Regions from separate parts of the Enterobacter sp. PL_is511 genome, predicted to be linked through region 1. Evidence: predicted binding sites of a transcription regulator. Region 1 holds the regulator's gene; each other region holds the start of a gene.
What was found. Region 1 encodes CRP, which controls carbon source genes, mostly activating them, when cyclic AMP is high. Its sites were predicted from a motif close to ATGTGANNNNNNTCACAT; they were not measured.

Region 1 (10,806 bases):
TAAAATCGTGAAAGGGATGGATGTGGCTGACAAGATTTCTCAGGTGCCTACTCACGACGTCGGTCCGTATCAGAATGTGCCGTCAAAACCGGTGGTTATCCTCTCCGCAAAAGTTCTGCCGTAATTCTTCTGAACGCGGGCTCTCCTGCCCGCGTGATGTCGCCCTCCCTGCGAAAGCGCGTTTTGCTGCTTATACTTGTGGCAAACGGACTATTCAGGGAGGCGTTAAGTGAAAAAACTCACCGACAAGCAAAAATCCCGTCTCTGGGAACAGCAGCGTAACGTCAATTTACAGGCCAGTTGTCTCCTTGAAAAAGGTAATGGTCCCTCGGAACCCCACATTGAGACGCTGGAGCTTGGGCCTTCCGCGCCTGGGCTGCCCCATCTGTGCCTTATTCATCGCCATCTGTACCGCAGCGAGATGAAGCGGGCAGGCGAACTCCGTACCGACGATATTTTCAAGGGTGACATTCCGTTCTGCCATTTCGAATACATCGAAAAGATGGGTAACGAGCTGATGGCGGCGCTGGAAAGCGAAAAATATCTTGTGGGTCTTGAGAAAGCGGCGTTTGTTGACCGGGTTAGCCACTATTACTGCGAAATCAACATGCTGCATCCCTTCATGCGCGGCAACGGTATTGCCCAACGCGTTTTCTTCGAGCAGCTGGCGCTCCACGCGGGCTACGCGCTGGACTGGCGCGATATCGATCCCGAGCAGTGGGTGGCGGCTAACCGCAGCGGCGCAACGGGTGATTTATCCGCGCTAAACGCTATCTTTGCCAAAGTAGTGAGCGAAGCGCGGGAATCTGAGTAGAATAGGGCGGCATTTTTTTCGGGAGCCGCCATGATTCTGCTGATTGATAACTACGATTCCTTCACCTGGAACCTTTACCAGTATTTTTGCGAACTGGGTGCCGAGGTGGTTGTTCGTCGCAACGACGAGATCGATCTCGCCGATATCGAGACGCTGGCTCCACAGAAAATCGTGATTTCTCCGGGGCCGTGTACCCCCTCGGAGTCGGGTATTTCTCTGGATGTGATCCAGCACTATGCCGGCAGGCTGCCGATCCTGGGCGTCTGTCTGGGCCATCAGGCGATTGCCCAGGCGTTTGGTGCCACCATCGTGCGCGCTGCCAAAGTGATGCACGGTAAAACCTCGCCGGTCACCCACACGGGCACCGGAGTGTTCACGGGGCTCAATAATCCGTTAACCGTGACGCGCTACCATTCCCTGGTCATTGACCCGTCGACGCTGCCCGACTGCTTTGAGGTGACGGCCTGGAGCGATACGCAGGAGATCATGGGGATTCGTCACAGCGAATGGGACCTCGAAGGCGTGCAGTTTCATCCGGAAAGCATCCTCAGCGAGCAGGGCCATGCGCTGCTGGCAAATTTCCTCCATCGCTGAATAACTGTTGCCTTGTTGTGATTTTTTATGCATATTTTGTGATTATATTTTCACTATCAATGTGACATAAAATGGATGGGCATGACATGGCAACTGAACAACCAGCAATTACCCGCGCGACTTTCGATGAAGTGATCCTGCCGATTTATGCACCGGCTGAGTTTATCCCAGTGAAGGGAAAGGGCAGCCGCGTCTGGGATCAGCAGGGTAAAGAGTATGTGGATTTCGCGGGTGGTATTGCGGTCACGGCGCTGGGTCATTGCCATCCCGCGCTGGTGGAGGCGCTAAAAACCCAGGGCGAAACCCTGTGGCACACCAGCAACGTGTTCACCAACGAACCGGCGCTGCGCCTGGGTCGTAAGATCATCGATGCCACCTTCGCCGAGCGCGTGCTGTTTATGAACTCCGGCACAGAAGCCAACGAAACCGCCTTTAAGCTGGCGCGCTACTACGCCACAACGCGCCACAGCCCGTACAAAACCAAAATCATCGCCTTCCACAATGCCTTCCACGGACGCTCCTTCTTTACCGTCTCCGTTGGCGGCCAGCCGAAGTATTCCGACGGGTTTGGCCCGAAACCGGCTGATATCGTCCACGTGCCGTTTAACGATCTGCACGCGGTGAAGGCGGTGATGGACGACCATACCTGCGCGATAGTCGTTGAGCCGATCCAGGGTGAAGGCGGCGTGACGGCGGCAACCCCGGAATTCCTGAAAGGGCTGCGCGAACTGTGCGACGAGCATCAGGCGCTGCTGGTCTTTGATGAAGTGCAGTGCGGAATGGGGCGTACCGGCGATCTGTTCGCCTATATGCACTACGGCGTGACGCCGGATATTCTGACCAGCGCGAAAGCGCTCGGCGGCGGTTTCCCGGTGAGTGCGGTACTGACGACGCAGGAGATCGCCTCCGCGTTCCACGTTGGCTCTCACGGCTCCACCTACGGCGGTAACCCGCTGGCGAGCGCCGTGGCGGGTGCCGCGTTCGACATCATCAACACGCCAGAGGTGTTGAACGGCGTCAGCGCGAAGCGCGAGCTGTTCGTAAAACACCTGCAAAAGATTGACGAGCAGTACGATGTGTTCAGCGAGATCCGCGGGATGGGGTTATTGATTGGTGCCGAGCTGAAGCCGCAGTATAAGGGCCGCGCGCGCGACTTCCTGCACGCCGCCGCTCGCGAAGGGGTGATGGTGCTCAACGCCGGGCCGGACGTAATGCGCTTTGCGCCGTCGCTGGTGGTGGAAGATAAGGATATTGAAGACGGATTAACCCGCTTTGCCGCGGCGGTTGGGAAGATCGTCCAGCAGAATTAGTACGGCGTTCGTTTCAGCACGCGCGTTAACCAAACCCCATGATGCGGACGCTGACGCCATGCCACCGACGAAATGGTGTGCATGGTGTTCAAATGCCCCAGCACGCGCTGTAAATGCTGTTCCAGGGTGCTCATTGGGCCGTGGGTCAGCGTTTCCGGCGCTTCCAGAATATTTGAATCCCCCGACTCACCCGGCGAGTCATACTCCAGACGCTGCTGACACCGCTGCAACGCAATTTCACACGACTGCAAATAGCGCTGCGCCAGATCCGGCGTGAGCATCGTGTGCTCGCGCGCCAGCGTGGTCATGGCGTTAATGTGCTCGACGATAAACTGGCTGTGCGTCACCCAGAGCTTCATATCGGCCAGATAGTGCGAGTTAAAGCCCGGCTCCTGCATCGCCTGATTGAGCGAGTTAAACAGGGCGTTGTGCGCCTGGTTGACCTTCATGCGCTGATACGCCAGCGGGGAGGGCTGCGGGTCGTCGCTCAGGATCAGGCGAATGGCCTGCTGGTCGGCTTCCAGCGCGTCGTGGGCGTTCTGCCTGAGCAGCCCGCTTTGCCACTGCGGCCACAGCCAGACCATGCCGCCAAAGGCAATCAGGCAGCCGATCAGGGTATCAATCAGCCTGGCGACAATAAACTGTTCGCCATTGAGCGTGAGCAGCTGCAGGGTGTATACCGCCGTCACCGTGAAGCCCACCATCGCCCAGCCGTAGTTTTTGCGGATAATCAGGTAGCTCACCAGCGTGATCGCCAGCATCCCTGCCAGGGTGTAGCCTTCCGGCACGTGGAAGTGCAGCGTCACGCCCGCAATGATCAGCCCGGCCATGGTGCCGCCCGCCCGATGCAGAATACGCACCCGCGTGGCGCCATAGCCGTTCTGGGTGACAAACAGCACGGTCATTAAGATCCAGTAGGGTTTCGGCAGATGCAGCGCCATGCCCATCAGGCTGGCGGTACTGAGCATCACGCTAATTCGTGCGGCGTTGCGCAGGGCGGACGATTTAAGCGACAGATAGCTCCTGAGCGCGGGCAATAACGGCAGGCGTTTTTGCTTATCCGCCATCAGATCGCGCGGATAGAGCGGGCGCTGGGTGCGTAGCACGCGGGCGATGCGGCTGAAGTGCCAGGCGGCAAACTGGCCGACCGGGTTATCCGGATGCTGACGGGCGATTTTCTCCAGCGCGCCCAGCTGTTTTTCCATGTTAAAGCGTGTGGGGTAGCGGTGGTAAAGAATATCGTCTGCCAGCACCCGCAGACGTGCCGAGACGGTCTGCGCGTTCCAGCGGATCACCGCTTCGGCGTGGCTGCGCTCGACCAGCTTTTGCACCTCCTGCGGATGGTGCAGGCTTACGGAGATATGCTCCTGCAGATCCAGGCCTACCTGGAAGGTGCGCAGCAGCCGTTTGTATTCGTGGTTCTTGTTGGCGGCGAGCATATGCAGCTGCTGATAGCACTGGCTTATCAGATCCACCACCTTCTGCTGGCGCGTCAGCAGGGGCGGTAAGGATTTTTCCGGATCGGTATGCTGGGTCAGCAGGGTGTATTTGGCTTCGCAGTAATCCGCAAGCTGCACATAGAGCAGGCTCAGGGATTCACGCAGCGGCTGCTCCCGCCACAGCCAGAACCAGAACCAGTTAAACAGGCCGTACCATAATGTCCCCAGGGCGTAGATCAGCAGCGGCTCCCACACCGGCATATTCCCGGCGAGGCTCAGCGTGAAAATGGCCGCAATCAGCGACGCGGGAAGCAGGCGGGCGTGCAGAGAACTGATTTCCGCCGTGACGCCGAGGGTCATCGCCAGCACGGTCAGGATCAGCGGCAGCGGAATATCACGAGCCAGTAAAAGCTGTACGGCGAGGCTACAGCCCGCAAACAGGCAGCCGCCGATAATCAGGCGTTTGAAAAAGCGCTTATGCGGCGTGTCCAGACCGGCGATGTTGCAGCAGGCAGGCACGAGGGAAAACAGCAGACCTTGCTGAAGATGTCCGAGGATCAGGCCTATGGCCACAGGAAGACACAACACCAGCGTTTGTCGCAGTGCGTAGTTAACTTCCGGGTGATAGATCAGCCTGCGCCACATGGGGAGTAGAGACAAAAACGGCGTGACACCTTGCGATGGCACGCCGTTTAAGCGGAATTAACGCGTTCCGTAAACCACGATGGTTTTACCGTGGGCAGAGATCAGGTTTTGATCTTCCAGCATTTTCAGGATACGGCCCACTGTTTCACGGGAGCAACCGACGATCTGACCAATTTCCTGACGGGTAATTTTAATTTGCATGCCGTCCGGGTGGGTCATAGCGTCTGGCTGTTTCGCCAGGTTCAGTAGGGTCTGTGCGATACGGCCTGTCACGTCCAGGAAGGCGAGGTTGCCCACTTTCTCTGAGGTGACCTGCAGACGGCGCGCCATCTGGGAAGAAAGACGCATCAGGATGTCAGGGTTAACCTGAATCAGCTGACGGAACTTCTTGTAAGAAATTTCAGCCACTTCACATGCTGTCTTTGCACGAACCCAGGCGCTACGTTCCTGGCCCTCTTCAAACAGGCCCAGTTCACCGATGAAATCGCCCTGGTTCAGATAAGAAAGGATCATCTCTTTCCCTTCTTCATCTTTGATCAGCACTGCCACCGAGCCTTTAACGATGTAATACAACGTTTCCGCTTTTTCACCCTGGTGAATCAGCGTGCTCTTTGATGGGTACTTATGAATGTGGCAATGAGACAAGAACCATTCGAGAGTCGGGTCTGTTTGCGGTTTGCCAAGCACCATGCGCTGTTATCCTCTGTTATAAGCTGTCACCAGAGTCATCAGATGCATCCGGACTCTGGGGTTGCAATCGAATTCTTACCCATACCCTGGGAAGTCGGCTACCGTAACGTTTCGCAGCCAGTAAAGTTTGATGTCCTCTGCATACATGTGTAACGTCAATGTATTACTGTAGCATCCAGAGTGTTTTAGCATAGCTTTCGCCGCGTGTCTCCTGGTGTCTCGCTTCAGCATGATGCAGGTCGCCTTCCATTGCGAGAAATGTAACGCACGCGTAATCTGTCACCAAAAATGCAACGTTGGAGTTTAAGAATATGCAAGCGCGCGTGAAATGGGTTGAAGGTTTAACGTTCCTGGGCGAGTCCGCGTCAGGACACCAGATTTTGATGGACGGTAACTCCGGCGATAAAGCGCCAAGCCCAATGGAAATGGTGCTGATGGCGGCAGGGGGATGCAGCGCCATTGACGTGGTGTCGATTCTGCAAAAAGGTCGTCATGACGTGACGGATTGTGAGGTTAAACTCACGTCAGAACGTCGCGAAGAGGCGCCACGCCTGTTCACCCATATTAATCTGCACTTTGTGGTCACCGGTAAAGAGTTGAAGGACGCAGCGGTCTCGCGTGCGGTGGATCTGTCTGCGGAGAAGTACTGCTCTGTGGCGTTAATGCTGGAGAAAGCGGTAAAAATCACGCATTCGTATGAAGTGATCGAGGCTTAATTATTGGGGCATCGTGCGTGTTGATGCCCTCACCCTAACCCTCTCCCACAGGGAGAGGGAACATGTTCACGCGATCTGCTTCCCTTCCATCAGTCGCTCCACCAGCGGCGTCATGATGAGCTCCATCGCCAGCCCCATTTTTCCGCCCGGCACGACTAACGTATTCATGTGCGAAATAAACGAGCCCTGCAGCATGGCCAGTAGCCAGGGGTAATCAATGCCTTCGAGATTGCGGAAATGGATCACCACAAAGCTCTCATCAAGGGACGGGATACTTTTGGCGGCAAACGGGTTGGAGGTGTCCACCGTCGGCACCCGCTGGAAGTTGATATGGGTGCGGGAGAACTGCGGTGTCAGGAAGTTGATGTAATCTTCCATGGAGCGCACCACCGAGTCCATCACCGCCTCTCGTGAATGGCCGCGCTCGCTCATGTCGCGCGTCAGCTTCTGGATCCACTCCAGGTTAACGATAGGGACCACGCCGACCAGCAGGTCCACGTGGCGCGCCACGTCGTGTTGAGGAGTGACCACGCCACCGTGCAATCCTTCGTAAAACAGCACGTCGGTGGGTTCCGGCAGCGGTTGCCACGGGGTGAACGTCCCCGGCACCTGATTCCAGGGAACGGCTTCATCATAGGTATGCAGATACTTGCGGGACTGCCCTTTGCCGCTCTGACCGTACTCTATAAAGGTTTGTTCCAGCAGGCCGAAGTCATTGGCTTCCGGGCCGAAATAGCTGATGTGTTTACCCAGATCGCGCGCTTTACGGATGGCCATATCCATCTCCGGACGCGTGTAGCGGTGAAAGCTGTCGCCTTCGACCTCCGCCGCACGAAGATTCAGCTGGGCGAAAATCTTGCGAAAGGCGAGGCTGGTGGTGGTGGTTCCCGCACCACTCGACCCCGTAACGGCAATAACCGGATGTCTGGCAGACATAGCAACTCCCTGACTGAAAAGGGTGGAAGATCAGCCGTGAAACGCGTTGCGGGGCATGATATTGACCGTCTCATGCAGTTCTGACCACACCAGCACCACGTCGCCGCTTTTCAGCTGGCGCTTTACATCGTTGACCTTTTGCTCAAGCGAGCGTTCCTGTTCACCATAATCGGTGCCTTCGCGTAATACAAAGCTTTCAATCAGATTATCGAGCGTTTCGGGAGCCAGATCCTGCCAGGGAATAATCATTTTGCACCGTCCAGATAAGGGGTTAGCCAGTCAGGAATACGCGTCTCAAGCCACATTTTCGGGCGGCGCAGCGTACCGCCGATAAACCCGACGTGGCCGCCGTGCTCGGTCAACTGATAGTGAACGTTGTCGGGCAGGAATTCCTGAGCGGGGATCGAGTGATGATCCATAAACGGGTCATCTTTGGCATGAATGATCAGCGTCGGCTGCGTGATCTTGCTGAGCAGCGGCATGGCGCTGCACTGACGATAATAGTCAATCGCATCGGCGAAGCCGTGGATTTTCGCGGTGATCAGGTCGTCGAACTCGCGAATACGGCGCACCTTTTTCAGCTGACGCAGGCTGACCGGCAGGGTATCCGGATAGGCTTTCAGCTTACGCGCCGCGTTGGCCTTCAGCAGGTTGAGCAGGTAGCGCTGATAGACGCGGGAAAAGCCTTTATCCATGTGGTAGCTGCACTGCTCCAGCATAAACGGTGCGGAGACAATGACGGCGGCATCCAGCGGGACGGTTTCACCCTCTTTGGCCAGCAGGCAGGCCAGCATATTGCCGCCCAGCGAGTAGCCCACCGCGGCGGTCGGCACGGTGCCAAAGTTGTCCCGCAGCCAGTGTAAAAACCACGTTCCGTCTTCGGTTTCACCCGAGTGATAAATGCGTTTCTGACGATTCGGTTCGCCGCTGCAGCCGCGAAAATGCATCACCACGCCGAGCCAGCCGCGCGCTTTTGCCGCCTCAATTAACCCGTGTGCATATGGGCTGTGCAGGCTGCCTTCCAGACCGTGAAAGACCACCAGACGCGGCTTATGGCGGGCCTGCTCCGGCGCTTCGCTCCAGGCGAGATCCAGAAAATCACCGTCTGGCAGGTCAAGCCGCTGCCAGTGTGGGGTGAACTGAACCTTGCGGCGGATCAGTCGCGGCAGCATGGTCTGCAAATGGCGATTGGCCACGCCGCGCATAGGCACGAACTCAGTGCTGTCTTCGGCCGCAATGTCGAAGTCTGATGGAATGATTTGGGTCATAAGGGCGATGCTGATTCTTGTCAGAAATTTACGGTACTTTCCGAATTGTACCCCGTTTAGCCTGGTTTTCCGAAACATGAACTGATCCCGATCACAAATCTTTACCTTGATTATTACTCTCAGGCTAATGATTCCACTCTACGCTTAATTGATGCCTTTCTCACCAGAGCGCACACTTTACTCAACGTTAAGCAAATCAAAATGATTAGCTGAATCAGGAGGTTAATAATGTTATCTGGGCAAACACCCACCCGGCAATGGAACACGCGACGCAGCGAAAAAGCGCGTCGCCTGGCGTCCGTACCGGTGCAGGGCAAGGTACTGCCAACCGGCGATCTTGTCGCCATGCTGGAAAAACTGATCGCGCCTGGCGACAAGGTCGTTCTGGAAGGTAACAACCAGAAGCAGGCGGATTTCCTTTCCCGCTCGCTGGCCGAAGTGAACCCGCAAATTGTCCACGACCTGCATATGATCATGCCGAGCGTCGGCCGCAGCGAGCATCTGGATATCTTCGAGAAAGGCATCGCCCGCAAGCTGGATTTCTCCTTCTCCGGAACGCAGAGCCTGCGAATCTCCCAGCTGCTGGAAGACGGTCAGCTCGAAATCGGCGCAATTCACACCTACATCGAACTTTACTCACGTCTCTACGTCGACCTGTCGCCCAACGTGGCGCTGATTGCCGGCTTTAAAGCCGACCGCAAAGGCAACCTCTACACCGGGGCGAGCACCGAAGATACCCCGGCGCTGGTGGAAGCCGCTGCGTTCCACGACGGCATCGTCATCGCGCAGGTGAACGAGCTGGTGGACGACGAATGCGAGCTGCCGCGCGTGGATATCCCGGGCTCCTGGATCGATTACGTCGTGGTTGCCGACAAGCCGTTCTTTATCGAACCGCTGTTCACCCGCGACCCGCGCCTCATTAAACAGGAACATATCCTGATGGCGATGATGGCCATCAAAGGCATCTACGCGGAGCACCAGGTGCAGTCCCTGAACCACGGTATCGGCTTTAACACCGCAGCGATCGAGCTGCTGCTGCCCACCTACGGCGAACAGCTCGGCCTGAAGGGCAAAATCTGTAAACACTGGACGCTGAACCCCCATCCGACGCTGATCCCCGCCATCGAAAGCGGTTGGGTGGAGAGCGTGCACTGCTTCGGCGGCGAGCTGGGGATGGAAGAGTACATCCGTGCTCGTCCGGACGTCTTCTTTACCGGTGCCGACGGCTCTATGCGTTCCAACCGTGCCTTCTGCCAGCTGGCAGGTCAGTACGCGGTGGATATGTTTATCGGCTCTACGCTGCAGGTAGACGGTTACGCCAACTCCTCAACCGTGACCCGCGGTCGTCTTTCCGGCTTCGGCGGTGCGCCAAACATGGGCCATGACCCGCACGGTCGCCGCCACGCCACGCCGGCCTGGCTGAACATGATCACCGAGCCGGACCCGATGCAGCGCGGTAAAAAGCTGGTCGTGCAGATGGTCGAAACCTTCCAGGCAGGCGTGAAGCCAACCTTCGTGGAAAAACTCGATGCCGTAGACGTGGCGAAAGCCTCCGGCATGCCGCTGGCACCGGTGATGATTTACGGAGATGACGTGACGCACGTGCTGACGGAAGAGGGGATTGCCTACCTCTACCGGGCGAAAGATCTGGAGGAGCGTCGGGCCATGGTTGCCGCCGTCGCGGGGATCACCGACATCGGCCTGGGCGTGGATGCCAAACGCGTGGCGGAACTGCGCCAGAGCGGCAAGGTTGTGTATCCGGAAGATATGGGGATTCGCCGCACTGACGCCACCCGCTCTCTGCTGGCTGCGGGCAGCGTGTCTGACCTCGTTGAGTGGTCCGGCGGTTTGTATAACCCACCTGCGAAATTCCGGAGCTGGTAATGAAACTTCTCCCCCAGATTCAGGTTGAAGGCGGTGCCGAATGGCTGGCGCGAACCGCCACGCAGTGTCTGATTGACGAAGCACGTTTAAGCCCGAAACCCGGTCTGGTGGACAGTCGGGGGAACGGCGCGCACCACGATTTATCCCTTGCGCTGATGGAGCGCTCCGCGCACAGCCTGACCTCCACGTTTCAGGCGCTGGCGCAGCAAAGCTGGCAGCGTCCGGCAGATATTGCGCTTCGGCAAACCGTCGGGCGACTCGGTCGCGAAGGCGAGCAGCAAATGATGTCCGCAACCGGGGGCGTAAACACCCATCGCGGCGCGATTTGGGCGCTGGGGTTGCTGGTCAGCGCGGTGGCGATGCTCGGCGGTGATGCCAGGGCGCAAGATGTCGCCCGCACCGCCGCGCAGCTGGCAAAGCTACCGGACGAGGCGGCGCCCAAAGTGTTCAGCAAAGGCCTGCGCGCCACGCACCGCTACCGCGTGCCGGGCGCACGCGAAGAGGCGCAGC
Region 2 (10,806 bases), on a different contig from region 1:
TAAGAGTAACGACGGCGAGACGCCGGAAGGGATCGGCTTTGCCATTCCGTTCCAGCTGGCGACCAAGATCATGGATAAGCTGATCCGCGACGGACGCGTGATCCGCGGCTATATCGGTATCGGCGGGCGCGAAATTGCACCGATGCATACCCAGGGCGGTGGTATCGATCAGATTCAGGGGATTGTGGTGAATGAAGTGTCGCCTGGTGGCCCGGCCGCTAATGCGGGTATTCAGGTAAATGACGTCATTGTGTCGGTCAACGGCACGCCAGCGGTCTCTGCGCTGGAGACGATGGACCAGGTGGCAGAGATTCGTCCGGGCTCTATCATCCCTGTTGAAGTCATGCGCAACGATAAGAAACTGACGCTGCATGTGACGATTCAGGAATATCCGGCCACTAACTGACAAGCATAAAAAAACGGAGCGATAAGCTCCGTTTTTTTTGCCAGAAGACGGTTCGTTTTACTTGTTAACGAACTCTTCACCCAGGGTGATATCTTTCTTCAGCGTATCCAGCATACCTTCCATCGCGTGTTGTTCAAACGCGCTCAGCGTACCAATGGATTTACGCTCTTCGATACCGTTTTTACCCAGCAGCAGCGGTTGAGAGAAGAAGCGAGCGTGTTCGCCATCGCCTTCAACGTAAGCGCATTCAACAACGCCTTTCTCGCCCTGCAGAGCGCGAACCAGTGACAGGCCAAAACGCGCAGCTGCCTGGCCCATAGACAGGGTTGCAGAACCGCCACCCGCCTTCGCTTCCACCACTTCGGTGCCCGCGTTCTGGATGCGTTTAGTCAGGTCAGCCACTTCCTGCTCGGTGAAGCTCACGCCTGGGATCTGCGACAGCAGAGGCAGGATGGTGACGCCAGAGTGACCGCCAATGACCGGCACTTCCACTTCTGTTGGCTGTTTGCCTTTCAGCTCAGCAACAAAGGTGTTAGAACGGATGATATCCAGCGTGGTCACGCCGAACAGTTTGTTTTTGTCGTAAACACCCGCTTTCTTCAGCACTTCTGCCGCGATAGCCACGGTAGTGTTCACCGGGTTAGTGATGATACCGATGCATGCTTTCGGGCAGATTTCTGCAATCTGCTGCACCAGGTTTTTCACGATGCCCGCGTTGACGTTGAACAGGTCTGAACGATCCATGCCTGGCTTACGCGCCACGCCTGCAGAAATCAGCACCACGTCAGCACCCTGCAGTGCAGGACGTGCATCTTCACCGGAGAAGCCTTTGATTTTTACAGCGGTCGGGATGTGGCTCAGGTCAACCGCCACACCTGGGGTTACCGGAGCAATATCGTACAGGGAGAGTTCTGAGCCTGAAGGCAGTTGGGTTTTCAGTAGTAGGGCAAGCGCCTGGCCGATACCACCAGCAGCGCCGAGGACTGCGACTTTCATCCTAAACTCCTTATTATGGTTAACTTAAGTATCTGTAAATCCGTTGCGGCGACCATAATTCAGCAAGTAAATAATTACAATTTTCGTAGCTAAAGAATTTGAGGTCACGCGACTTTATCTCTCATCAGAAGGCTATCTGACGACAAATGGCAACGCATTAAGAGGTGGTTACAATACACCCTGCCCCGCCACCAAAACAACATCATTTTGATAACATTTAATTTACTTTTAAGCTTATTTGCGCGGCGTGACCCAGGCATGTTTTCTGATAACGAAATCTGATAAAATCACTCCCTTTCATAACATTATTTCAGCCTGGCGCTGGGTAGATAATTTGCATAAAAATTCATCAGCATGCATAATAATGTTGTTTCTATCGTCATATTCCGGGTGACTTATGCGAAGCTCGTCTAAGCAAGAAGAATTAGTAAAGGCGTTTAAGGCGCTACTCAAAGAAGAGAAATTCAGTTCTCAGGGAGAAATTGTTCAGGCGCTGCAGGAACAAGGCTTCGATAACATCAATCAGTCGAAAGTCTCCCGCATGTTAACGAAATTTGGCGCGGTGCGTACCCGTAACGCCAAGATGGAGATGGTCTATTGCCTGCCGGCAGAACTTGGCGTGCCGACCACCTCCAGCCCGCTCAAAAATCTGGTTCTGGATATCGATCATAACGACGCCGTAGTGGTGATCCACACAAGCCCTGGCGCCGCACAGCTGATTGCCCGCATGCTGGACTCGCTGGGTAAAACGGAGGGGATCCTCGGGACTATCGCCGGCGATGACACCATCTTTACCACACCAGCCAGCGGTTTCTCCGTGAAAGATCTCCACGAAGCGATTCTGGTTCTGTTCGAACAGGAACTCTAATCCCCTCTCCCCGTAGCGTCGCTACGGGGATCGTTCTGCTTACGCTGCGTTTCCCCCTCTTTTCTACTGCCCTTCACTTTGACAAATAGTGCTTTTTACCACCCATTAACATTCATCTGGTGAATGCTAAATCAAAAAATCGCACAAAAAATCAAAAGCTACTATCCATATGATTTAATTAGATATAACCACCAAAATCGAACAAAAAACACCCAATATTATGCAATTTGGTTATAAAAAATAGTCTGGTTAACACGTAATAACAATAGAAACCATTAGTCTGGTATTAATTTTTACCGTTATTAGTGTATACTTGATTTTGTGATGAGGGTCACGAAACAAGACCCCACTAAAAAATTCGACGAGGTAAGAATCATGAAAATCAAATCAACTGTAGCGGCGCTGAGCGTCCTGTCTGTCCTGTCATTCGGTGCTTTCGCTGCCGACTCTATCAATGCTGACCAGGCGCAATCCCGCCAGGCCATCGGTACGGTTTCTGTCGGCGCGGTCGGTACATCGCCAATGGACATGCGTGAGATGCTGAACAAAAAAGCGGAAGAACAGGGTGCGTCATCCTATCGCATCATCGAAGCGCGTTCTGGTGACCACTGGCACGCCACCGCTGAGCTGTACAAATAAGTTTTAGTAATAACTGAAAACGTAAATCTCCCCTCAACGGCACCAGGCATAAAAATAGCGGTTCAACCCTTCTCGCCGTTGAGTAAAAAACCCTATTCAGGAGTAAAGACTATGAAAACCAAATTGATCATCGCAACCCTCGGTCTGGCATCCGTTCTCTCTTTCGGCGCAAGTGCAGCCGTACAGCAGGTGAATGCCGACCAGGCACAAAATCTGCAGCCAATGGGCAGCGTATCCGTGACGTCAGTCACCGGTTCCCCGATGGATATTCGTCACGAACTTGCCGCCAAAGCTGAAAAAGCAGGCGCCAGCAGCTATCGCGTCACCGAACTGAATCAGGGTGACCACTGGCATGCAACGGCAGAGCTGTATAAATAAACCCTCGTCGTATCTCATCATACGACTTGCCCCTGGCCTCATGGTCAGGGGCTTTTTTTTTGATTCAATGCCGCGCGTTAAAGCGCAGCTGCCCTTCAAGCTCTTCTTCCGCTTCATCGAAAAGCAATATCAGCGCGCCAAAACGTCTGCGAAGCTTATCGGGCAAATGGATGAACTCAATTTCCAGCGGTAGCGGCAGCAGACTGCCGGTCACCACGTCCCACAGCGTATCCAGATTCGTCACGCTTTCCCGTTCAAGATCAAACACCCGGATAAATTCACGGTAGAAGTCTTCCTGACTGTCGATCTCGTCAAAATCAAACGTATAGGTTTTCATTGCCAGCCACCCAGTCCAGGCGAGCGGCAGATGCCGCCCTGTCTATTATAATCCCCCAATATGCAGGGTTTTAACTTCCAGATACTCTTCCAGCCCCAGCACGGAGCCCTCTCGTCCAAGACCTGACTCTTTTACGCCCCCAAAGGGGCCGAGCTCCGTGGAGACGGCACACTCGTTAATGCCAATCATCCCGCTCTCGATTGCCTGTGAAACGCGGAAGACCCGTGAGAGATTCTGGGTATAGAAGTAAGCCGCCAGCCCATAGGGCGTGTTGTTGGCGCGCTGGATAACTTCATCTTCCGAGGTGAAACGGAAGCACGCTGCCACCGGGCCAAACGTCTCTTCTTCTGCCAGCTTCATGCCTTCATGGCAGTCGCCCAGTACGGTTGGCATCCAGAAATTCCCACCAAGCGGATGGGGCTTACCCCCAGCCAGTACGATTGCGCCCCGGGCAACGGCATCGTCGACATGCTCACGCACCTTGTTGACCGCAGAAGGTTCAATCAGCGGCCCGACGACCACCCCTTCGTCAAGACCATTGCCCACCTTCAGCCCATTCACCGCATCGGCAAGTTTATTCACAAATTTGTCGTAGACGGTTTCCTGAATATAAAAACGGTTCACGCTGACACAGACCTGCCCGGCATTGCGGAACTTGTTGGCGATCGCCCCCTTAACCGCTGCGTCGATATCCGCATCCTCAAAAACGATATAAGGAGCATTTCCCCCCAGCTCCATCGAGACTTTCTTCATGGTTTCTGCGGCGTTACGCACCAGCGTTTTGCCGACGGAGGTTGAACCCGTAAAGGAGATTTTACGCACGTCCCGGCTTGCCATAATCGCATCGCTGATTTCATGCGTATTCCCGGCCACGGCGTTGAGCACGCCGTCGGGTACGCCGGCCTGTTTTGCCAGGGTAAGCAGCGCAAAGGCACTAAGCGGTGTGTTATTGGCCGGTTTGATCACCCCGGTACATCCTGCTGCCAGCACCGGGCCTAATTTGCGGGTGAGCATGGCCATCGGGAAGTTCCACGGCGTAATCGCCGCGACCACACCAATGGGTTCACGGGTCGCCAGAATGCGTGAGCCGGGTTTGATCGGCGGAATAATTTCACCGTTCGCGCGTTTGGCTTCTTCGGCAAACCACTGGATAAAGCTGGCGGCGTACTCGACTTCTCCCTCAGCCTCTTTCAGGGGTTTGCCCTGTTCGGTGGTCATTAACCGCCCGAGCCAGCTTTTATTCTCAATAATCAGTTCGTACCAGCGGTAGAGAATCGCCGAACGCTCTTTTGCGGTTTTGGCACGCCAGGCCGGGAAGGCTTTGGTGGCCGCTGCGATAGCGTCTTCGGTTTGTGCTTTACCCGCTTTGGCCACTTTCGCGATGACTTCCCCGGTCGCGGGGTTAAGTACATCGAACGTCGTGTCCAGCGTTTTCCAGATTCCGTTGACCAGATAACCGGTCTGAAAAAGGATGTGATCCTGAAGCGCCTGGGTCGTCATGTGTCCTCCCTTCCTGAAATGTAAGAACGTGCTGGAATAAGTATAGCCACAAAAAAACCGACGCTTTTGGCGTCGGTTTTTTACTTCAGTCAGTTATCCGTGAGGGCATTCTGGTAGCGATGCAGCATAAACACCAGCCGTCCTACCGGCTCGGTCACCTGAGGCGGTGCTTCCCAGTGCTTTAGCTTCTCCTGGTAGATATCGAGCTCTTCAAGCAGCTGCGTAAAGTAACGACGCCGTTTGTCATCGCTGCTGGCGGAAAGCACGTGATCGGCGGTACGACGCAGCTGGCGGTGCCAGGCCGACAGATCGTCGTTGATCGGCACCGGCGCGTTACGCAGACGCTGGTGCGCGATGATCATGGTTAACGCCAGGCGGAACTTCGCGATATCGCCCGGGAACTTGTTCAGCAGTAAAAACAGCTGCTGGTAGAGCGCGGGCAGGTGGTTCTCTTTACGGCGCGCGGTATTGGTTGTCATCGACGACACGGCAGCCGACACGAACTGGTTCAGCAGCACGCGGCCCGTTCTTGCCTGCGAGTTATCCCGAACCAGAAGTATCACCATCATGGCCAGGAAACAGCCCACCAGCTGACCTAACGCGCTGTCGAGGAACTGGCTGAAATGGAAGGTCATCGGGTTATCGAGCACGATGATGTTAATCGTGCTCGCCAGCGCCCCCAGCGATCCCAGGCGCCGCTTTTGTACTTCAATGCCGATAAAGAACGCCATTACCGCCAGACTAATACAGAGCAGCAGCATGCTCTGCTGGGTAGACGGGATGATGACCAGAAAATAGAGCGCGCCTATCGGCAGGGCGGCAATGGTGCCGTAGAGGAAATCAATGGCAACCATTCGCGGGTTAGGCAGACGCATCGCCAGTGCGGTCACGACGGCAATCATCACCATCGCGCCGCTGCCGGACGTCCAGCCCGTCCACAGCCAGAACAGCGTGCCGAGCATACAGGCCAGCGTGGTACGCCAGAAGTTGACCATGGCGTGATGGCGCTCGGCGGATTCCGCCTTGATCACCACTTCGCCCTGCAGCACCTCTTCTTCCGCCGCGCTGATTTTGGTGTTCCCGATCACGCCGCGCTTCAGCAGCAGATAGCGCGTCGCGGCACCGACCCAGGTGTAGATCGTCACCGGCGTGTCGCGCTCCCCTGTCCAGGCTATGACACGGCGCATGCGCTTAAGCTGCTTGTGCACGTCCTGCACGGTTTCCACCGGCTCGGCAAACAGTTCGCGGAACGTATCGGTGACCGCTTCCGGCCGGGTGTTCTGAATCAAATAGGTTTCACATGCCTGGGTAATCAGCGTCAGAGAGACGGTGTTGAGGGCTTTCAGGCGACGATTCGCGCGAGCCCAGCGCGAGGACTCCATATTAAGGTTGCTGCGCATCCCTTCCAGCGCCTGCGTACGACGTACCAGTCCGCTCCAGGCTCTATCCACCTCTTCGCTGTCGCCGTGCTTAATGCAGAGCTGCATCAGTTGGTACTGGGCAACCAACAGCGCGTCAAGCTCAAGGTCGACTTCCTGCTTGATGGAGCGCGGGGAGAACAGCAGGTCAGCGACGATTGCACTGACAATGCCAATCACAATCTCGCTGCAGCGCTCAACCGCAAACTGCGGGGCGAGCAGAGGTTCAGACTGAATGGTGATGACAATAATCAGCGCGGTATAGCCCGCCAGCCCCCAGGCGTAAGAGTTTTCCACTTTCACCAGAGACGAAATCCAGGTGCAGAAACCCGCCCAGATGCAGCAGACCATCAGCATCAGCAACGGGGTGCGGATCATCAGAATAATAATGGTCAGCGCCGCGAAGCAGCCGATAAACGTCCCGATAATACGCAGCATCCCGCGATAGCGGATCGCGCCAGAATAGGGCTCCCCGCCCGCGGCGAAGGCAGGACCCGCCGCGACAATGGCGGCCGTTAACACCGCCCAGCGAGGAGTTTCAAGCTGGAAGTGGAAGCCGACAAACAGCGCCAGCACGATGGCGCACGCCAGCTTCACGGCGAAGCGAATGTGCTGGCTGGCGATGGAAAAGATACCCATGGCGATTAACCAAACTCGCGCAGGCGGTGGGCAATTTTACGGAAGAACGAGTCCTGGCTGGCATCCCGGTCTTTTTCACCGGTAATCACCACCGTCGCCGTGGTACCCGCAGGCCACAGGTTGCCCTGCTGTTCATCCAGGTGGATGCGCACAGGCACGCGCTGGGCCAGACGCACCCACTCGAGGTTGGAATCTACCGTCGCCATCCCTTTGGCATCGTTAGAGCTGCTGGAGTTAGTCACCCCTGCGGCAACGCTGTCGACGGTGCCTTTAAAGACGCGATTGCTGCCCAGCGGCGTGATTTCTGCCCGGTAGCCCGGACGTACGCCTTCCAGCTTGGTCTCTTCCATATAGGCGAGTACGTAGAAGGAGTTCTGTTTCACCAGCGCCACGGCGGTTGAGCCGCGGGTAATGAATTCCCCGGCGTAGACGTTAAGGTTGGTCACCCAGCCATCAGACGGTGCGCGGATCACGGTACGCTCCAGATCGAGCTTCGCCAGATCGCGCGTTGCCTGCGCTTTCGCCAGCTGGTGCAGCACGGTTTGCAGCACGTTGTTGGACTGGTCAATCTCTTCACGGGACATTGCCTGAACGCCAAGCTGGTTACGGCGGCCAGCCTCGCGGCGTTTCTCCGCAGCCAGCGCCTGGTAATAGGCCACGTCCGCTTCCGCCTCTTCCAGCGCTTTCTGGTAACGAGGCTGGTCGATGGTGAACAGGACCTGATCTTTCTTCACCAGCTGGTTGTCGTGGACGTTGACCGCCGTGATAAGACCGGCCACGTCAGGGGCGATGGCCACCACATCGGCGCTGAAGCGTGCATCACGCGTCCACGGTGATTCGGTGTAATAGACCCAGGCGCGGAAAATAGCGATGAAGGCGAGGATAACCAGCGCCGTAGTGATGGCAGTGCGGGAGATTTTTCTTGTTAGCGTTTTCACATCAACCTCAGACAAACATGCGCGATATCAGATAGAACAGGCAGCAATACAGCGCGGTATTGAACAATGCAGGGTGCCAGACGAAATCGTAGATCCCGGTAGGGACCAGCACCTTGCGCACCAGCCAGAAGATCGCCAGTGATAAAAGAAGCTCGAAAAATATCGGTGGGAACGACAGACCGAACACCACGATAACGGGAAACAGACTCATGTTGACCTTGATTAGAGAGAGTGCAGGCTTCAGAATTTTTTAGCGCACGCCATCGCAGGAGAGCAAGAAACGCCGGGCGAGAATGGCGCAGCCGTTATGTAATAAATAATATATTAACGTAACTGTTATGCTGTTATCTATAATATGTGATCTAAATCACTTTTAAGCCAGAGTGAACAATGGAACGTTTAAAACGCATGTCGGTCTTCGCCAAAGTGGTTGAACTGGGCTCGTTTACCGCCGCTGCCCGCCAGCTTCAGATGAGCGTCTCATCCATCAGCCAGACGGTGTCCAAACTGGAAGATGAGCTTCAGGTCAAGCTGCTCAACCGCAGCACCCGCAGCATTGGGCTGACGGAAGCGGGTAAAATTTACTATCAGGGCTGTCGCCGCATGCTGCTTGAAGTGCAGGATGTTCACGAACAGCTTTATGCCTTCAACAACACCCCCATCGGCACGCTGCGCATCGGGTGTTCTTCAACTATGGCACAAAATGTTCTCGCTGCCATGACCGCGGATATGCTGAAAGAGTACCCCGGGCTTACCGTCAATCTGGTGACGGGTATCCCGGCGCCGGATCTGATTGCCGACGGGCTGGACGTGGTGATCCGCGTCGGCGCGCTGCAGGATTCCAGCCTGTTCTCGCGTCGGCTGGGCAGCATGCCGATGGTGGTCTGTGCATCGAAGAGCTATCTGGCGCAGTACGGTGTGCCGGAAAAACCCGCCGACCTCACCAACCACTCGTGGCTGGAGTACAGCGTGCGGCCCGACAATGAATTTGAGCTGATTGCCCCGGAAGGGATCTCCACCCGACTGCTACCGGAAGGGCGTTTTGTCACCAACGATCCGATGACCATTTCGCGCTGGCTGGTGGCCGGCGCCGGGATCGCCTACGTGCCGCTGATGTGGGTGATCAACGAGATCAACAGCGGCGTGCTGGAGATCCTCTTCCCACGCTACCAGTCCGATCCGCGCCCGGTGTACGCCCTGTATACCGAAAAAGACAAACTCCCGCTCAAGGTACAGGTGTGTATTAACTATCTGACCGAGTATTTTGTGGACGTGGCGGAGCTGTTTCAGGGGATGCGGGGAAGAAGGAAGGAATAATCGATTTATCCCTGAAAGTATATGAGCGATGAATATTTCCAGGATAAACCCCCTCTGCAATCTGGAATATTCCTTCGCCACTATCAGGAATAGCTAATTGACACTGCCGCCGCCCGCCCTTTACTTTATAAACAGTCTGCTGTTCAGACTGTTATTAATTTGTTGCTTATATGAATAATAAAATGTATTCCGCAGGATGACATTAAACAAGGAAAAGAAATGAATCTATTTGAACAAACACCGCCTTCACGCAGGCGCTATGGGCTCGCCGCATTCGTCGGTTTAATTGCAGGGATTGTCTCCGCGTTTGTCAAATGGGGAGCCGAAGTACCGCTTCCGCCACGCAGCCCCACCGATCTATTTACCGGCGCATGCGGGCCTGAGCAATTAATAAGAGCCGCAAGCCAGATTGACTGTTCACGTAATTTTTTAAACCCTCCCTATGTATTTTTACGTGACTGGCTGGGTGTTGTTGATCCTAACGCAGCGGTTTATACATTTGCCGGACATATATTTAACTGGGTCGGCGTGACGCATATTATTTTCTCAATCGTCTTCGCTGTCGGGTATTGTGTCGTTGCTGAAGTCTTCCCGAAAATTAAACTCTGGCAGGGTTTGCTGGCGGGTGCGTTAGCTCAGCTCTTTGTGCATATGATCTCCTTCCCGCTGATGGGGCTGACGCCACCGCTGTTTGAGCTGCCGTGGTATGAACACGTGTCAGAGATCGTGGGCCATCTGGTCTGGTTCTGGTCGATCGAGATCATTCGTCGTGATTTGCGTAACCGCATCACGCACGAGCCGGATCCGGAGATACCGCTGGGTCACTTACGCTAAAAGAAAGGCGCTACTGATGTAGCGCCTTTTTTATGAAGGAGTCAGGTCAGGCTGTACCGCCCACCGTCAGGTTGTCCACTTTCAGCGTTGGCTGGCCCACGCCAACCGGCAGGCTCTGGCCCTCTTTACCGCAGACGCCCACGCCATTATCCAGCTTCAGATCGTTACCAACCATCGAGATCTGCTGCATGGCTTCAATACCGGAGCCAATCAGCGTTGCACCTTTCACCGCTTTGGTTACTTTGCCCTTCTCGATCAGGTACGCTTCTGAAGTAGAGAAGACAAACTTACCGGAGGTGATGTCCACCTGGCCGCCGCCAAAGTTTGGCGCAAAGATACCGTAATCAACGGATTCGATAATCTCCTGCGGCGTGGATTTGCCCGGCAGCATGTAAGTGTTGGTCATGCGCGGCATCGGCAGATGCGCGTAAGATTCACGGCGTCCGTTGCCCGTCGGCGCAGCACCCATCAGGCGCGCGTTGAGTTTGTCCTGCATGTAGCCTTTCAGCACGCCGTTTTCGATCAGCACATTGTAC
Region 3 (10,806 bases), on a different contig from region 1:
GAGAACGGGGCGTTGAAGACGGGAATACCGCGTCTGGCGGCAGCATTCAGGTCAACCTGGTTGGTACCGATGCAGAAGCAGCCGATAGCCACCAGCTTTTCCGCCGCAGCAATAACGTCTTCAGTCAGGTGAGTACGGGATCGCAGGCCAATGAAGTGGGCATCACGGATGGACGCTTTCAGCTCTTCGGTATCGAGCGCCCCTTTGTGAAATTCGATGTTGGTGTAACCTGCCGCACGAAGGCTATCGATTGCTTTTTGATGCACGCCCTCGACCAGCAGGAATTTAATCTTGTCTTTCTCCAGTGATACCTTTGCCATTTACCCGACCCTGTTTTTGTCTGAACTGATGTTGTGCTGGATATGAATCCGCTGTAGCCAACATATCAAAAAAAACTATTGCAGCAATATGAACGTTTGCGTCGGCACTCTGAAGAAAAGTCATACAGAGCAAAATGTCAGAGGAAAATGCTATGGAAATTTACAAACGCGGCAGGATCGGCAAAAGAGGCTCAAAAACGTGACACAAGTCACCGAATTTAGCTTTTCAAAAATTTTTTAGCGGGGGGAGGACTCCCCCCGTCAGATCATTTTACGATGGTTTTCACGCCGTCAGCGGTGCCGATCAGCGCCACATCCGCGCCACGGTTGGCGAATAGCCCTACGGTCACTACGCCTGGGATAGCGTTGATGGCATTTTCCAGCGCAATCGCGTCGAGAATTTCCAGACCGTGAACGTCGAGGATCACGTTACCGTTGTCGGTGACTACGCCCTGACGATATTCCGGACGACCGCCCAGCTTCACCAGCTGACGGGCAACCGCGCTGCGCGCCATCGGGATCACTTCGACCGGCAGCGGGAAATTGCCCAGAATGTCAACCTGCTTGGAGGCGTCTGCGATGCAGATAAACTTGTCCGCAACGGAGGCGATGATTTTTTCGCGCGTCAGCGCCGCGCCGCCGCCTTTGATCATCTGCATGTGGCCGTTGATTTCATCCGCGCCATCAACGTAAATCCCCAGACGATCCACTTCGTTGAGATCGAAAACGGTAATGCCGAGGCTTTTCAGCTTTTCCGTGGAAGCATCAGAGCTGGAAACCGCGCCCTCGATCTGCCCCTTCATCGTGCCCAGCGCATCGATAAAGTGTGCCGCGGTTGATCCCGTACCGACACCGACAATGGTACCCGGCTGTACGTACTGGAGAGCGGCCCATCCTACTGCTTTTTTCAGTTCATCCTGCGTCATGATCGTTTTGCCTGTGGTGTGAAAACTCAGGGCGCATTATAGAACACGTCGAATGGAATTCGTCTGCCACAAAGGGAAAATTGTGTCATAGTGCAGAATAAGCAAAATTAAGGAGCCAGCCAGAGCAATGAAACGTCCGGACTACAGAACACTACAGGCACTTGATGCAGTTATTCGTGAACGAGGTTTTGAGCGCGCGGCGCAAAAGCTTTGCATCACGCAGTCCGCCGTATCACAGCGTATCAAACAGCTTGAAAACATGTTCGGCCAGCCGCTGCTGGTGCGTACCGTGCCGCCACGGCCAACCGAGCAGGGACAAAAGCTCCTCGCCCTGCTGCGCCAGGTTGAACTGCTGGAAGACGAGTGGCTGGGTGACGAACAAACGGGCTCTACGCCGCTGCTGCTCTCTCTGGCGGTCAACGCCGACAGTCTGGCGACCTGGCTGCTGCCAGCCCTGGCGCCGGTATTAGCTGACTCCCCTATCCGCCTGAATTTACAGGTTGAAGATGAAACCCGTACCCAGGAGCGCCTGCGTCGCGGTGAGGTAGTTGGGGCGGTCAGTATCCAGCCTCAGGCGTTGCCGAGTTGCCTTGTCGATCAGTTAGGCGCACTGGATTACCTGTTTGTGGGTTCAAAAGCCTTTGCCGAGCGCTACTTCCCCAACGGGGTGACCCGCGCGGCGCTGCTGAAAGCCCCTGCCGTGGCGTTCGACCATCTGGATGATATGCATCAGGCGTTCCTGCAGCAAAACTTCGATCTTCCGCCGGGCAGCGTGCCTTGCCATATCGTCAACTCGTCTGAAGCCTTCGTGCAGCTTGCGCGCCAGGGCACCACCTGCTGCATGATTCCGCATCTGCAGATTGAGAAAGAGTTGAAAAGCGGTGAGCTGATTGACTTAACGCCGGGGCTGTATCAGCGTCGGATGCTCTACTGGCACCGTTTTGCGCCGGAAAGCCGGATGATGCGCAACGTCACCGACGCGCTGCTGGCGTACGGGCACAAGGTGTTGAGGCAGGATTAAAAAATAAGCCGGGTGGCGGCTACGCCTTATCCGGCCTGTTGCTTATTGTGCAGGTTTCGGCTGTGCTGCAACGGGTTCCAGCTGGAAGACCACATCCACCTGATCGTCGAACTGAATGGTTGGCTGCTCGTAAGTTTCCTGAGCGGACACCGGGGCTGCATCAGCCTTCATCATCCGTACCATCGGGCTTGGCTGGTAGTTAGAGACGTGGTAACGCACGCTGTAAACCGGGCCGAGCTTGCTCTTAAAGCCAGAAGCCAGCTGTTCCGCCTGGTGAATGGCATCATCAATCGCCGCCTTACGCGCTTCGTCTTTGTATTTCTCCGGTTGCGCAACGCCCAGCGACACGGAACGGATCTCGTTCAGGCCTGCCTTCAGCGCACCGTCCAGCAGCGAGTTAAGCTTATCCAGCTGACGCACGGTCACTTCAACGGTACGCACGGCACGGTAGCCTTTCAGGATGCTTTTGCCATTCTGGTAGTCGTAATCGGGTTGAGTACGCAGGTTCGCAGAGTTGATATCTTTTTTACCGACGCCGTTCTGCTCGAGGAAAGAGAGATATTGCGCAACACGATCGTCAGCCTGCTTCTTGGCCGTTGCCGCATCTTTCGCCGCCACATTCACCTCAATTGCCAGGGTTGCAACATCGGGTACCGCGTCCACGCTTGCGGTGCCAGAAGTGACGATGTGCGGGCCATCCGGCAGTTCACTTGCCTGCGCCGACACCGCACCAAAACTTACTAATGCCGCCAGGGCCATCACCTTAAACTTCACTGTTATTCCTCCATGTTGCGAAGAGTGCCCATTAACAGGGCGCATGCCAGCAAGCTTAGCGGGTCTTGTTCAGTTGTCCATAAGACAAGGATTAGTTGAACAATTCCTGAACGTGGTGAATCCCCTCTTTTGCCAGCTGAAAGGCAATAAACCACATCACCAGCCCCACCAGGGTATTAATGATGCGCTGGGCTTTGGCCGTACGCAGACGGGGTGCCAGCCATGCCGCCAGAATGGCGAGACCGAAGAACCAGAGGAACGAGGCGCTGACCGTACCGAGAGCAAACCAGCGTTTCGGCTCTACGTCCAGTTGACCGCCCAGGCTACCCAGCACCACAAAGGTGTCCAGATAAACATGCGGATTAAGCCAGGTGACCGCCAGCATGGTGACGATAATCTTCCAGCGGCCCTGCTTCATGACCTCCGCGCTCGCCAGCTCGAGGTTGCTGCTCATCGCCGTTTTCAGGGCACCAAAACCATACCATAGCAGAAACGCCACGCCGCCCCAGGTGACCAGCGCCAGCAGCCAGGGAGACTGCATCAGCAATGCACTGCCGCCAAAAATCCCGGCACAGATCAGCAGTAAATCGCTTACCGCGCACAGCAGGGCAATCATCAGATGATACTGGCGGCGGATGCCCTGGTTCATCACGAACGCATTTTGCGGGCCGAGCGGAAGGATCATGGCCGCGCCTAATGCAAGCCCTTGAAAATAATAAGATAGCATGACGATTTTCTCGCAGAGTTGTTCTGGAAGCCGACTATACTGCGCAAATCACATTAGAGGAAATGGATAATTTTAATTGGGGATTAGCGGGGCTTATAAAAATAAAGCCCGGTGGCGCTAGCGCTTACCGGGCCTACGGGTGACGTTATTCTGCTTCTTTAACTTTTTTGACGTTTACGTCCATCTGCGGGTACGGGAAGCTGATGCCGTTGGCGTCGAAGTCGCGCTTAATGCGTTCCAGCACGTCCCAGTACACGTTTTGCAGATCGCTGCTCTTGCTCCAGATGCGCACCACGAAGTTAATGGAGGACGCGCCCAGTTCGTTCAGGCGAACCGTCTGCTCTTTGTCTTTCAGAATGCGATCGTCTGAAGCAATGATGTTGCTAATCAGCGACTTCACCTGATCGATATCGGAATCGTACGCCACGCTGATAATCAGCTCATTACGACGCACCGGCTCACGGGAGAAGTTAATGATGTTGCCCGCGATGATTTTCCCGTTAGGTACGACCACGATGCGACCATCGACGGTACGCATGGTCGTTGAGAAAATCTGCACCTGCAGCACGGTCCCGGCAATGCCGCCAAGATCAACGTATTCGCCGGAACGGAACGGACGGAAGGTCACCAGCAGAACGCCTGCCGCCAGGTTTGAAAGTGAGCCCTGCAGCGCCAGACCAATGGCCAGACCGGCGGCACCGAGAACGGCAATAACGGAGGCGGTCTGCACGCCCACGCGGCCCAGCGCCGCAATCAGCGTAAAGGCGATAATGCCGTAGCGCACCAGTGCGGAGAGAAAGTCAGCCACCGTGGCGTCAATGTGACGGGCCAGCATTACGCGGTTAACCGCGTTAGATACGATACGCGCCACGATCATCCCGACGATGATGATGGCAATCGCCGCGACGATGTTCACGGCATAGCTCAGCAGCAGCGCCTGGTTACGCACCAGCCAGTTACCGGCGTTATTGATGCTGTCTACAACATCGAGTTGTTCCATTTATTCTTCCTTTTGTTAAACCAAAACACAAAATCCATCCCCCATGGAGACAGGCAGGTCCGTAAAGGGTAAACAAAAAGCGCAAGTATTGCCAAACAGATCACAAAAACCGGTCCGGCAGGGTATTGAAAAAGCATAAAAAAAGGCCCGCATTTGCGGGCCTTCTGATGCTGTTAGCAGCTCAAATTACAGAACGTCGATCGCGTTCAGTTCTTTGAAAGCCTGCTCCAGACGGGTCACCATGGACGTCTGGGCAGCGCGCAGCCATACGCGTGGATCGTAGTATTTCTTGTTCGGCTGGTCTTCGCCTTTCGGGTTGCCCAGCTGGCCCTGCAGGTAAGCTTCGTTCGCTTTGTAGTACTGCAGAATACCGTCCCAGGTTGCCCACTGGGTGTCGGTATCGATGTTCATTTTCACTACGCCGTAGCTTACGGAGTCTTTGATTTCCTGAGCAGAAGAACCGGAACCGCCGTGGAAGACGAAGTTCAGGCTGTTGTGCGGCAGGTTGTGTTTCTTGGAAACGTATTCCTGAGAATCACGCAGGATGGTTGGGGTCAGAACCACGTTGCCTGGTTTGTAAACGCCGTGTACGTTACCGAAGGACGCTGCAATGGTGAAGCGTGGGCTGATTTTGCTCAGCTCGGTGTAAGCGTAATCAACGTCTTCTGGCTGGGTGTACAGTGCAGAAGCGTCCATGTGGCTGTTGTCCACGCCGTCTTCTTCACCACCGGTGCAACCCAGTTCGATTTCCAGGGTCATGTCCATTTTGGCCATGCGCGCCAGGTACTTAGAGCAGATTTCGATGTTTTCGTGCAGTGACTCTTCAGACAGGTCGATCATGTGAGAAGAGAACAGTGGCTTACCGGTTGCCGCGAAGTGTTTTTCACCCGCGTCCAGCAGACCGTCGATCCACGGCAGCAGTTTCTTCGCGCAGTGGTCAGTGTGCAGGATAACTGGAACACCGTAGTGTTCAGCCATCTGGTGTACGTGGTGCGCACCAGAGATAGCGCCCAGGATTGCAGCACCCTGAGGAATATCAGTTTTCACGCCTTTACCTGCGATGAACGCAGCGCCGCCGTTAGAGAACTGAACGATAACCGGTGCTTTAACTTTAGCAGCAGTTTCCAGTACGGCGTTGATGGAGTCGGTACCCACGCAGTTAACTGCTGGCAGAGCGAAGTTGTTTTCTTTAGCTACCTGGAACACTTTCTGTACGTCATCACCAGTGATAACGCCAGGTTTTACGAAATCAAAAATTTTAGACATGTTGCTTAGTCCTGTATCTTCGGCCGTTAGAAAAGGTGCGAGCTCTTAAAAGCGCGCTGAAAATTGGGCAGGTTTCCCTGCCCTTGAATGGCTTACTTCTTAGCGCGCTCTTCGAGCATTGCTACTGCTGGCAGTACTTTGCCTTCCACGAATTCGAGGAATGCGCCGCCACCAGTGGAGATGTAGGAGATCTTGTCAGCGATACCGAACAGGTCGATTGCTGCCAGGGTGTCACCACCGCCTGCGATAGAGAACGCTTCGCTGTCTGCGATAGCGTTAGCAACGATTTCAGTCCCTTTGCGGAAGTTCGGGAATTCGAACACGCCTACCGGACCGTTCCACAGGATAGTTTTTGCGTTTTTGAGGATTTCAGCCAGTTTCTGTGCAGAAACGTCGCCCAGATCCAGAATCTGCTCTTCGTCTTTGATGTCGTTGACAGACTTCAGAGTCGCGGTTGCGGTTTCGGAGAACTCGGTCGCGACGCGAACGTCAGTTGGAACCGGGATATCACAGGTACCCAGCAGGCGTTTGGCTTCGTCAACCAGGTCTGCTTCGTACAGGGATTTACCGACGTTGTGGCCCTGAGCGGCAACGAAGGTGTTCGCGATACCACCGCCAACGATCAGCTGGTCAGCGATTTTAGACAGGGAATCCAGAACGGTCAGTTTGGTGGAAACTTTAGAACCACCAACGATAGCGACCATTGGACGAGCAGGTTCTTTCAGTGCTTTACCCAGCGCTTCCAGTTCATCAGCCAGCAGAGGACCGGCACACGCTACGTCTGCGAATTTACCGATACCGTGGGTAGACGCCTGAGCACGGTGCGCCGTACCGAAGGCATCCATCACGAATACGTCGCACAGTGCAGCGTATTTTTTGGACAGGGTTTCGTCGTCTTTCTTCTCGCCTTTGTTGAAGCGAACGTTTTCCAGAACAACCAGTTCACCGGCTGCAACGTCAACGCCGTCCAGGTAATCTTTCACCAGGCGAACCGGGTTGGACAGTTTGTCTTTCAGGTAATTAACCACTGGCAGCAGAGAGAACTCTTCGTTGTACTCGCCTTCAGTTGGACGACCCAGGTGGGAGGTGACCATCACTTTCGCGCCCTGCTTCAGAGCCAGCTCGATGGTTGGCAGAGATGCACGGATACGCGCGTCGCTGGTCACTTTGCCATCTTTAACCGGTACGTTCAGATCGGCACGGATGAAAACGCGTTTACCAGCCAGATCCAGATCGGTCATCTTAATTACAGACATGGTGAATCCTCTCGTTGATTCTTAAAGTTTTGCAGACGCACGATGCGTCTTACCTGAAACCTTGAGCAGCCATTGCTAACGTGGTGTCGAGCATTCGGTTAGCAAAGCCCCATTCGTTATCACACCAGACCAGCGTCTTGATAAGGTGTGCGCCACTGACCCTCGTTTGCGTGCCATCGACGATGGCGCTGTGCGGGTCGTGGTTAAAATCTACTGAGACCAACGGTAATTCCGTATAGTCAACTATACCATGAAATGCCCCCTGTGCCGCTTTTTGCAGCAACAGGTTGACTTCACAGGCTTTTACCGGTTTTTTCACCGTCACGCTAAGGTCGATTGCAGTGACGTTAATCGTTGGAACACGCACGGCAATCGCTTCAAAGCGGTCATTAAACTGCGGAAAAATTCGGGTGATCCCTGCCGCCAGTTTCGTATCCACCGGAATGATTGACTGGCTCGCCGCGCGAGTGCGTCGTAAATCCGGATGGTAGGCGTCGATAACCTGCTGATCGTGCATGGCGGAGTGAATCGTGGTCACGGTGCCGGATTCAATGCCATACGCATCGTCTAACAGTTTGATGACCGGAATAATGCAGTTGGTGGTACAGGAGGCGTTGGAAACAATGCGGTGTTCGGCCTGCAGCTCATGCTGGTTGACGCCAAACACGACGGTCGCGTCGAGGTCGTTACTGCCGGGATGAGAAAACAGGACTTTTTTCGCGCCGGCAGCCAGATGCGCTTCGCCATGTTCGCGGTTGCCGTAGACACCGGTACAGTCAAGCACCACATCCACACCCAGTTCACGCCAGGGTAGCCCGGAGATGCTGTTCTCATGCAGCACACGAATAGCGTCGTCACCCACAAAGAGCTGATCTCTTTCCTGGCGCACATCCCAGGCAAATCGTCCGTGGCTGGTGTCGTATTTCAACAAATGCGCCATGCCCGTAGCATCCGCCAGTTCATTGATTGCCACCACGGTTATTTCCGCCCGACGTCCGGATTCATACAAAGCACGAACCACATTACGTCCGATGCGACCGAAGCCATTAATCGCTACGCGTACGGTCATAGATCTCCTGCAAAGCAATCCCTGAGTTTGAGGTGGCTGAAAGAGTAATCCAGCTACGCCCGAAGGGGAATCCTTGCTGTCACAAACTGCGATTGATTGGTCAATTGTCGAACATTTAATCGACTGAAACGCTTCAGCAAGAATAAGCGAATCGGGGAATAAAAGGAATGTCTGTCCAGATGAATAAGCGAGCTATATGACTTGCGTCACATTTTAGGTGGAATAATTTACGGCGAGATAAAAGCAAAACGGTAACCGAGAGGTTACCGTTTTTAGTGTTTGCACCCTCTCCCAGTGGGAGAGGGCTGGGGTGAGGGCATCAGCCCGCACCGTACAAACGATTACAGCAGTTCTTTCGCTTTCGCGACAACGTTCTCAACGGTGAAGCCGAATTCTTCGAACAGCTGCTCTGCCGGAGCAGACTCACCGAAGGTGGTCATACCGACGATAGCGCCGTTCAGGCCCACGTATTTGAACCAGTAGTCAGCGATACCCGCTTCCACTGCCACGCGAGCGGAAACCGCTTTAGGCAGCACGGATTCACGGTAAGCGGCATCCTGCTTGTCGAACGCGTCGGTAGACGGCATGGAGACCACGCGCGCCTTCACGCCTTCGGCAGTCAGTTTTTCCCACGCTGCCACAGCCAGTTCAACTTCAGAACCGGTGGCGATGAAGATCAGCTCTGGCTGGCCCGCGCTATCTTTCAGCACGTAACCACCGCGAGCGATGTTCGCCAGCTGCTCAGGGGTACGCTCCTGCTGCGCCAGGTTCTGACGGGAGAGGATCAGCGCGGTTGGACCGTCCTGACGCTCAACGCCGTATTTCCACGCTACCGCGGATTCAACCTGGTCACACGGACGCCATGTGCTCATGTTTGGGGTCACGCGCAGGGAAGCCACCTGCTCTACCGGCTGGTGAGTTGGACCGTCTTCGCCCAGACCGATGGAGTCGTGGGTGTAGACCATCACCTGACGCTGTTTCATCAGCGCGGCCATACGCACGGCGTTACGTGCATATTCAACGAACATCAGGAAGGTAGAGGTGTACGGCAGGAAACCACCGTGCAGAGAGATACCGTTGGCAATCGCAGTCATACCGAATTCACGTACACCGTAATGGATGTAGTTACCGGCAGTGTCTTCGTTGATTGGCTTAGAACCGGACCACAGGGTCAGGTTAGATGGCGCCAGGTCAGCGGAGCCGCCGAGGAATTCAGGCAGCAGAGGACCGAACGCTTCAATCGCATTCTGAGACGCTTTACGGCTCGCGATTTTAGACGGGTTCGCCTGCAGCTTAGCGATGAACTCGTTCGCTTTCGCGTCGAAGTCAGACGGCATGCCGCCTTTCATACGACGGGTGAATTCAGCCGCTTCCTGCGGGAACGCTTTCGCGTAAGCAGCGAACTTCTCGTTCCAGGCCGCTTCTTTCGCCTGGCCCACTTCTTTTGCATCCCACTGAGCGTAGATCTCAGATGGGATTTCGAATGCAGGGTGTTTCCAGCCCAGCGCTTCGCGGGTCAGTGCGATTTCCGCGTCGCCCAGCGGCGCGCCGTGGGAGTCGTGCGTACCCGCTTTGTTCGGCGAACCGAAGCCGATGATTGTTTTGCACATCAGCAGGGACGGCTTGTCCGTCACCGCGCGCGCTTCTTCTACTGCACGTTTAATCGAGTCAGCATCGTGGCCATCAACGCCACGCACAACGTGCCAGCCGTAGGCTTCGAAACGTTTAGCGGTGTCGTCGGTGAACCAGCCTTCAACGTGACCGTCGATGGAGATACCGTTGTCGTCATAGAACGCAACCAGTTTGCCCAGCTTCAGGGTACCTGCCAGGGAGCACACTTCGTGAGAAATGCCTTCCATCATGCAGCCGTCGCCCATGAACGCGTAGGTGAAGTGGTCAACGATGTCGTGACCAGGACGGTTGAACTGCGCCGCCAGCGTCTTCTCAGCAATCGCCATACCCACAGCGTTAGCAATACCCTGACCCAGCGGGCCGGTGGTGGTTTCTACGCCAGCGGTGTAGCCCACTTCCGGGTGACCTGGAGTTTTAGAGTGCAGCTGACGGAAGTTTTTCAGCTCTTCAATTGGCAGATCGTAGCCGGTGAGGTGCAGCAGGCTATAGATCAGCATAGAGCCGTGGCCGTTAGACAGTACGAAACGGTCGCGGTCAGCCCATGACGGGTTCTGCGGGTTGTGGTTCAGGAAATCGCGCCACAGGACTTCGGCGATATCAGCCATACCCATAGGGGCCCCTGGGTGGCCGGATTTGGCTTTCTGTACTGCGTCCATGCTCAGCGCACGAATAGCATTAGCAAGCTCTTTACGTGAGGACATTTTAACTCCAGATCGGACTGTTAAAGGCCATGCCCTTGACGACAGCGCGTTTTGGGCTACGCCGGAAAAAAGTGCCAACAATGTAACCCAAGCCGCAAGTCATGTACATGGAGC

Region 2: a site for CRP is predicted at 8,475-8,492, ahead of aaeR (HTH-type transcriptional activator AaeR). Genes of this name have one in related genera too.
Region 3: a site for CRP is predicted at 8,554-8,571, ahead of epd (erythrose-4-phosphate dehydrogenase). Genes of this name have one in related genera too.

The regions. Positions count from the first base shown of each region.
Region 1 covers NZ_JBVPGP010000014.1:144,548-155,353, forward strand. The annotation lists gene ppiA (peptidylprolyl isomerase A) at 1-124, shown strand, start outside; gene AC0TN7_RS02625 (putative adenosine monophosphate-protein transferase Fic) at 230-814, shown strand; gene pabA (aminodeoxychorismate synthase component 2) at 845-1,408, shown strand; gene argD (bifunctional acetylornithine/succinyldiaminopimelate transaminase) at 1,495-2,718, shown strand; gene AC0TN7_RS02640 (YccS/YhfK family putative transporter) at 2,715-4,802, opposite strand; gene crp (cAMP-activated global transcriptional regulator CRP) at 4,860-5,492, opposite strand; gene AC0TN7_RS02650 (OsmC family protein) at 5,804-6,208, shown strand; gene AC0TN7_RS02655 (phosphoribulokinase) at 6,275-7,144, opposite strand; gene AC0TN7_RS02660 (YheU family protein) at 7,175-7,393, opposite strand; gene AC0TN7_RS02665 (hydrolase) at 7,390-8,412, opposite strand; gene mdcA (malonate decarboxylase subunit alpha) at 8,641-10,296, shown strand; gene AC0TN7_RS02675 (triphosphoribosyl-dephospho-CoA synthase) at 10,296-10,806, shown strand, end outside.
Region 2 covers NZ_JBVPGP010000023.1:36,120-46,925, reverse strand. The annotation lists gene degS (outer membrane-stress sensor serine endopeptidase DegS) at 1-406, shown strand, start outside; gene mdh (malate dehydrogenase) at 464-1,402, opposite strand; gene argR (transcriptional regulator ArgR) at 1,800-2,270, shown strand; gene yhcN (peroxide/acid stress response protein YhcN) at 2,646-2,909, shown strand; gene yhcN (peroxide/acid stress response protein YhcN) at 3,021-3,287, shown strand; gene AC0TN7_RS12385 (barstar family protein) at 3,352-3,624, opposite strand; gene AC0TN7_RS12380 (NAD-dependent succinate-semialdehyde dehydrogenase) at 3,670-5,124, opposite strand; gene aaeB (p-hydroxybenzoic acid efflux pump subunit AaeB) at 5,214-7,181, opposite strand; gene aaeA (p-hydroxybenzoic acid efflux pump subunit AaeA) at 7,187-8,119, opposite strand; gene aaeX (p-hydroxybenzoic acid efflux pump operon protein AaeX) at 8,127-8,330, opposite strand; gene aaeR (HTH-type transcriptional activator AaeR) at 8,510-9,436, shown strand; gene AC0TN7_RS12355 (YagU family protein) at 9,656-10,270, shown strand; gene tldD (metalloprotease TldD) at 10,317-10,806, opposite strand, start outside.
Region 3 covers NZ_JBVPGP010000023.1:348,654-359,459, reverse strand. The annotation lists gene serA (phosphoglycerate dehydrogenase) at 1-320, opposite strand, end outside; gene rpiA (ribose-5-phosphate isomerase RpiA) at 587-1,246, opposite strand; gene argP (DNA-binding transcriptional regulator ArgP) at 1,374-2,267, shown strand; gene AC0TN7_RS14005 (oxidative stress defense protein) at 2,310-3,041, opposite strand; gene argO (arginine exporter ArgO) at 3,133-3,768, opposite strand; gene mscS (small-conductance mechanosensitive channel MscS) at 3,914-4,768, opposite strand; gene fbaA (class II fructose-bisphosphate aldolase) at 4,955-6,034, opposite strand; gene pgk (phosphoglycerate kinase) at 6,127-7,290, opposite strand; gene epd (erythrose-4-phosphate dehydrogenase) at 7,340-8,359, opposite strand; gene tkt (transketolase) at 8,701-10,692, opposite strand.